DNA from 2 places in the Treponema primitia ZAS-2 genome. Region 1 is predicted to be linked to the other one. Evidence: riboswitches for the same ligand, from Rfam matches in the RefSeq annotation. Region 1 holds a riboswitch; the other holds the start of a gene.
The links. Region 1 has a riboswitch for cobalamin ahead of TREPR_RS16570 (TonB-dependent receptor plug domain-containing protein). Riboswitches for the same ligand answer to the same signal wherever they lie in the genome.
Positions count from the first base shown of each region.

Region 2: another riboswitch for cobalamin. It lies ahead of TREPR_RS10505 (formate/nitrite transporter family protein); the one in region 1 lies ahead of TREPR_RS16570 (TonB-dependent receptor plug domain-containing protein).

Region 1 covers NC_015578.1:3,813,104-3,816,512, reverse strand. Annotated here, with positions in the region: gene TREPR_RS16585 (ABC transporter substrate-binding protein) at 1-274, opposite strand, end outside; gene TREPR_RS16580 (sirohydrochlorin cobaltochelatase) at 271-1,179, opposite strand; adenosylcobalamin-variant (AdoCbl-variant) riboswitch at 1,348-1,427, opposite strand; cobalamin riboswitch at 1,511-1,640, shown strand; gene TREPR_RS16570 (TonB-dependent receptor plug domain-containing protein) at 1,739-3,409, shown strand, end outside.
Region 2 covers NC_015578.1:2,401,005-2,404,413, reverse strand. Annotated here, with positions in the region: gene mtaB (tRNA (N(6)-L-threonylcarbamoyladenosine(37)-C(2))-methylthiotransferase MtaB) at 1-1,118, shown strand, start outside; tRNA gene TREPR_RS10510 (tRNA-Lys) at 1,155-1,227, shown strand; cobalamin riboswitch at 1,533-1,748, shown strand; gene TREPR_RS10505 (formate/nitrite transporter family protein) at 2,021-2,854, shown strand; gene TREPR_RS10500 (ATP dependent DNA ligase) at 2,976-3,409, opposite strand, start outside.

The DNA.
Region 1 (3,409 bases):
AAGCCGCTTCGGGCGGCCAGGTACAGGTAGTATGGCCGCCGATAAGGCTATTTCCCGCCCCTATGGCGAAAAGGTTCTCCGTGTGGGCGGAATACAGGGAAATGATCCGCCGCCGCTTTTCATCCAGACTGACCGCTTTTCCATCGTCATCAATAAAACTAATGGCGTTTTCCTGAGATGGGGAGAGAGCAGTATCCCTCCCCTTGTTACAGGAATTTAACAGAAAAAAGAGGCAGCCAATCCACAGTAACAGTAAGGGCTGTTGAATTCTCACGAATTACCTATGGCATCTCCGGCGTGGCGTACAAACATGGCTTGGATCCCCGGATATTCACCGAGACCCCGCAATACCGCCCGTACCGTATAGCCCTTGGATTCAAGGATCGTTTTCCAGGAATCTTCCTCATCTCCGGCCATATCATTATTGGCATGGTCCCCGGCGACGATCATAAAGGGGAATAATACTACTTTTTTAACATTCAATGCGTCTACCTGGGCAATGACGTCGTCCAGGGAAGGTGTGGCTTCCACGGTACCGATGATATATCGGCTGAAGCCCTTGGCTTTTAACAGGGTATCTAGTTTTGAATAGGTAGCATTTGCTTCATGCTCTGTACCGTGGCCCATGAAAACAACGGCGGTATCGTCTGCAGCGTACTGTTTTGTATCGTTCGTTATAATATTGACCACTTCGGTATAATCCGAGTCGGAGATGAGCAGGGGCAGACCGTAGCTGAGTTTAGTAAAATCTTTACTAAAAGGCTTGATGGCCTCCTGCATCTCGTCATATTCAAGGCCGTTCATGACGTGGGTAGGCTGGACCACCAGTTCCTTTACCCCGTCAGCCTTAAGTCGGTTCATGGCCTCAGTGATATTGTCAATCTGAAGTCCATCCCGCTTGCGCAGCTTATCTATGATGATCTGGCTGGTAAAGGCTTGGCGCTGCTCATAGTTCGGGTACGCGGCGGCAATAGCTTTTTCAATGGCCCCAATAGTGTTTGCCCTGGTATCATTGTAACTAGTGCCGAAACTGACCACCAGGACAACCGGTTTTTTCTCCCCCACCGCAGCTTTTGAACTGCCACTACGTGCAACGAAGTTCCCCGCGCAAGCCGGAAGGAGAAGGGTGATTAACAGGGGTAGTGCGAAAACTACTCCTGTTCTCGTGAAACTTTTCATACTATTCGCTCCTTGCAAGAATCTCAGGGAAACAATTTCCCGAATTTCCATTGGTGTATATTGGGGCAAATAGCACCGTAAGTCATGTGGGCTGCCATAAAAAAGCCATGGCGCACCGCACCATGGCTTATGAAATACATTTCATATTCCTTGGTTTGCGCAAAGAAATACAACCTTGGTACCCCGGCTATAACGGTAACGCACTTGCGTGGGACTTTCACCCAACTTCCCCAATATCTTTTATATTATTGTATGATGCGGAATGGTTTGTCAATAGAAATTTTCAACTTTTTTATAATTTTTCAATTTTGAAATATTCGGACTTGACGGCACAGAATATCCGGAGTATGGTAATTCCCGCACAGGGATATCGGAATACGGTGAGAATCCGTAGCGGTCCCGCCATCGTAACCGGACTAACGAGCCGGAAGCCGGGAGACGGTCCTTGTGCTTATTACCTGAACCCTCGAAGGAAGGACGTTAGGGTAAAAGCCGTTTTCCGGTTCTTGCACCTTTTTCCTTATCCTCCTTGGGTCAGATAAATTCCCGAGGAGGAAAGATGCGTTTTTCTTTTCAAATAGCAGCAGTTCTGTGCATTGGTTTTGGGGCTTCTTTGGCCGCTGAAGAAAACATCCAGCCAATTCATCAGCTTGAGGATATCACCGTCACAGGAACGGGTGCCGAAAAGCGTCTGAAAGATTCACCGGTGGCGACCGAGGTCATCACCGCAGAGGAAATCGGAAATTCCGGCGCCGCTACTGTAGGGGATGTGCTTGACGACTATGGGCTTATGTATTGGAGCGGCGCCATGGGCGACTATGTCATGCTCCAGGGCATGGACCAGGGCCGAATACTCTATCTGGTAAACGGCAGGCGGATTGCCGGGAGGACAAGCCAGCGGCTCAGGGGTGCAACCATACCCGCAGGGGATGTGGAACGCATTGAGATAGTCCGGGGTCCCCAGTCCGCCCTCTATGGCTCTGAAAGCATAGGGGGGGTAATAAATATTATTACTAAAAAGCCTCAAGAGACTTTTTCTCTCTCAACATCCCTGCAAAATCGCTTTCTTTTTGCCTATGACGACCCAAAAACTTCCGCCAAACCGGACCCCTTTGATGATTTTGATCCCCTTCGGGAACAGGATGCCACGGTTACTACGGGATTTTCCATCGGTCCCCTGCGAAACTTGCTGACCCTGGAAGGCAGCCGGAGAGCATTTTACTATGGGGAAGATGAGGATGTCTCGATCCTGCCCGAGTATTATCAGGGCGGCGGCAGTCTTGATACGGCTATTCCCCTGGGAGATACCTCCGAACTGCGCTTTGGCGCTTCCTTTATGCAGATGCAGACCGGTGATTGGAGTAGAAACAGCCGGACTAAAAACCTTTCTCTGGCACAGAACGAGTATTTGCGGACCGGCGGATACGTTGAAATGGATTTTATGCCCCTTGAAAACACAAACCTTACGGTAAAGCTTTACGATACTTTCTACCAACGAGATAATGATGCCTATGAAAAACGTACCGATACCTGGACTACCGGAAAGAAACACGAGAATGAAAACCTCGCTGTCCTGGATGCACAGGCTGTGTATGAAGGGCTCCCAAATTTCCTTTTTACCGGAGGCCTTGAGGTAGCCTATAATACTATGGAACATTTCGAATTTACTGATACTGCGGCTATAGACAAGGAAGCAATTTTCTTTCAGGCCGAATGGTTCAGGGAAGACAAATATTCCCTGCTTGGGGGCGTCAGGGTAGAACGGAATTCCCAATTCGGTTTTATGGCAGCACCAAAACTGTCGGGGATGTACTATTTTTTTGATGGCTTCCGTGTGCTCGGCGGTGCAGGTATGGGTTATCGGGCTCCTGCCTTTAACGAACTCTATCGGGACTATACCAATACCGGCTCAGACCCGTATCATATTATTCCCACTCTGGATCTGGACCCTGAATATTCGGCCAGTTTTAATATAGGCGCAGAATATTCAAACCAGTGGGGCTTCCTTCAACTAAACGGCTATTACACTGAACTTTTTAATGAGATCGATACCAATAATAATACCGGATTAGTTGATCCGGATGGTGTCCGGATAGATAAACGTGAAAACATTGCCCGATCCCTGCGGACTGGAGTGGACACCGAAGGGCGGCTGAATTTTTTGCAGTATTTCTTTGTATCCGCAGGTTACAGTTGGATATACGCCTATGACCGGACCCGGGATACGGAA
Region 2 (3,409 bases), 1.4 Mb from region 1:
CGAGCCAGCCGGCGGCCAGCGCCGCCCCCGGAGCTGCGCCGGAGCCACCACGCTCAGCCGCTGTACCCGGCACCATCCCGGAGCCGCCGCGCCTTGCCGGCGTGCCCTGGGCCGTCCCGGATCTGCCCCTCCCGCCGGCCTTCCGGTTTAATGTAAAGGAGTTTTCGTTTCATTCCCGGCCCTTCCTGAAAATCCAGGACGGCTGTAATCACGCCTGTTCCTATTGCCGGGTTTCCATTGCCCGGGGCCCCAGCGTCAGCCTGGACCCGGAAACCGTCCTGTCCCGGCTCCGGGAACTGGAGGCTTCAGGCCATGGCGAAGCGGTACTCACCGGGGTAAACCTCAACCAGTACGAGGCGAATACAGGTTCCCAGAGTACAAGTCTGGGGGACTTGCTGGAGTACCTTCTGGCAAATACCCGGACCATCGCAATTCGCCTTTCCTCTCTTGAACCGGACTGTCTGACCGAGCCTTTTCTCCGGGTCCTGGCCCATGATCGCATACGTCCCCATTTTCACCTGTCGGTCCAGTCCGGCAGCCCCCTGGTCCTGGAGCGTATGCGCCGCCCCTACGGTCCGGAAGCCGTGGAAAGCGCCATCCGCCGCCTCCGGTCCCTGCGGGACGACCCCTTCCTGGCCTGCGACATCATCACAGGCTTTCCCGGAGAAACCCCCGCTGAATTTGAGAAAACCCGTGAACTTTGCCAAAAAGCCGACTTTGCCTGGATCCACGCCTTCCCCTATTCCCCCCGTCCCGGCACACCAGCCTACGCTTTCAAGGACCATATCCCCGAGCGGGAAGCGGTCAGCCGGGTGGAAGCCCTAATCGCCCTGGCCCGCCAAGGCCGCGCCGCCTACATCAGCCGCCAGGCCGGAAAAACCGTGGATGCCATTGTGGAGGAAAGCCCTGTCACTATGGAATCTCAAGGGTGTACTTCTTTTGTAAGCGCTTTATCAGAAAATTACTTACATTTGAAATTACCCCTGGAGGCGGATCAGCCGCCCCTTTCCCCGGGAAGCGTCCTTCGCTGCCGCATCCTGGAACCGGCGCCTCCGGATACCCACTTTGACGCGGTGGCGCTTCCAAAAATGCCGGAAAATTCCCTTTCAGAGCCTTGACTTTTACCTGTGTAACCGGGTAAAGTACTTGAACCCGGGCCGCTAGCTCAGTAGGTAGAGCAACGCCCTTTTAAGGCGTGGGTCGCCTGTTCGAATCAGGCGCGGCTCAAAGGTATTTCTAGTCCTCGTAAGCAATTACGGGGACGTTTTTTTTCAAAAAACAAAGATTGGGTGACAACTGTACGTACTTTTCTCCTCACAGAGGAATGATGGCGTTCGCCTAATGCTCCGGGTAGCATGGGCTGCGGTCAATAGAAGCGGGAATGAATAGCCAGGGGAATAGCTGGTATCATCTAAGGATCAGCCGTACTGAAGCGGGACAAGCACTGTAAAAATAATACCATAAATAAGAAACAATCCAAAAAATCAATCAAAACAAGAAAAATTCAACAAGAAAAATTCCGCTTGACAGAATGGCAGGGCTACTGTAGATTTCAGTTAGTATATTTCAAAGGAAGGGAGGTGATCGGTATTGACTGAGATTCCTCCGCTATCCCGTAACTGTGAGTGGGTTTTCCATCATTAACGGTCACTGGCCAGACTAAAATCCGACTGGGAAGGCCGATGGAAATGTCCGGTGAGTAGCCGGAGCCCATAAGCCAGGAGACTTTGATATATGGTTGCGTTTTTTTTAAGGCTCGTGGGTTAGTCTGAAAAGTTGTTTCTTTATAACAGCCTGTTTTTTGTTTTTTTCCTATCCAGGGAGGATGTGTGCATATCCATCACCATGGCTGTGCCCTGTTTTTCGGTTTTTATAGGAATGGAGTCTGGCACGGGTGGTCCGGTCGGGCAATGCAGAACGCGCAATTTCTTTGTTCCTTGGCCTCTGTCTTCTTGCATTCCTCTCCGCTTGTGGAAGGCAGAGGTTTTTTTTAAACTATTTTTTTAAAGGGGTATTATCTATGGAAGCACGTTCACCTGCTGAAATCTTAGCGTACACCAGCGATGCCGGGGTCACCAAGGTCCGACGAAACCTGTTTCAGGAACTAATCCTGGCATTCCTGGCGGGAGTCTTTATTGCATTTGCCTCCGAGGGATCCAACATGGCTGCCTTCAACCTCTTTGCGGACCCGAACACCTACGGGCTTGGTAAAGTGTTGGCCGGCGCGGTGTTCGGTACCGGGCTGATGCTGGTGGTATTGGCCGGGGGCGAATTGTTTACCGGCAACACCCTGATCGCCGTGGCTGCCCTGGACCGGAAGATCAAGGTCCGGGAACTGTTGTGCAACTGGCTGGTGGTCTACATCGGCAACCTCATCGGGAGTCTGTTCATTGCCTACATGATGAAGGAATCCGGGCTCTTTAACAGCGGTGCCAATGTTCTTGGCGGCCAGACTATCAAGATCGCCGCATATAAGACGGCTCTGCCTTTCCACTCGGCATTTTTCTTAGGGATCATGTGTAACTGGCTGGTGTGTCTGGCTGTATGGGTTTCCTACGGCTCCAAAGACCTGACCGGCAAAATCCTGGCTATCTTTTTCATCATCTGTTTGTTCATCACTTCCGGGTTCGAGCACTCGGTAGCCAATATGTATTATATTCCTGCGGGTATCTGGGCAAAAGCGAACCCGGCCTGGGTGGAAGCTTCCCATGTAGCGGCAGATGCTTTGGCAAATCTTAACTGGGGAACTTTCTTTTACAAAAACCTCCTCCCGGTAACTCTGGGCAATATCGTAGGTGGCGCAGGCATGGTGGGCTTGCTGTACTGGCTGTCACTTAAAAAAAAGGCCGCCTGAAGTTTTTTGTGCAGTGAAAATGTCCTTGTAAAAAACAACAGACATAAAAAAATATCAATATAGTTTTATTAATATATCACAAAGGAAGCGGGGTGAAACTCCCCCGTTTCCTTTGTCGCTATTACCCAATCTGCATCCATCCGGTCTTTACCTCTTTTTCGATACAGCGCCGGCATAGAGCCATGATTTGTTCTTCGCTTTCCGATATACGTACCTCGATGGACAGAGGTTCTGCACGGCCTGCGCTAAAATTGGTATACGAAAAAACAAAGGATGGATAATCCGGCGTTCCCCCTTTATTTGTACGCCATACTACATATTTTTGTACCATCATAGAGGATGATTCCTTTTTATACACCCGCCGGAACAGTACTTTTGAGGGCGCAGTTTCGGTGGGCAACGACATAACTGTTGGGGACAGCGCGGTTTGTACCGGAATTTGGGACAGGCGCAGATCAACAGGGTTTACTTTCTTGTCATCCCGGAACCGCTCAATAACTGCGGATACAAAACTATAGCCGGGGGCGGCGCCGATTTTGTTCAGGCCGCTTTTCT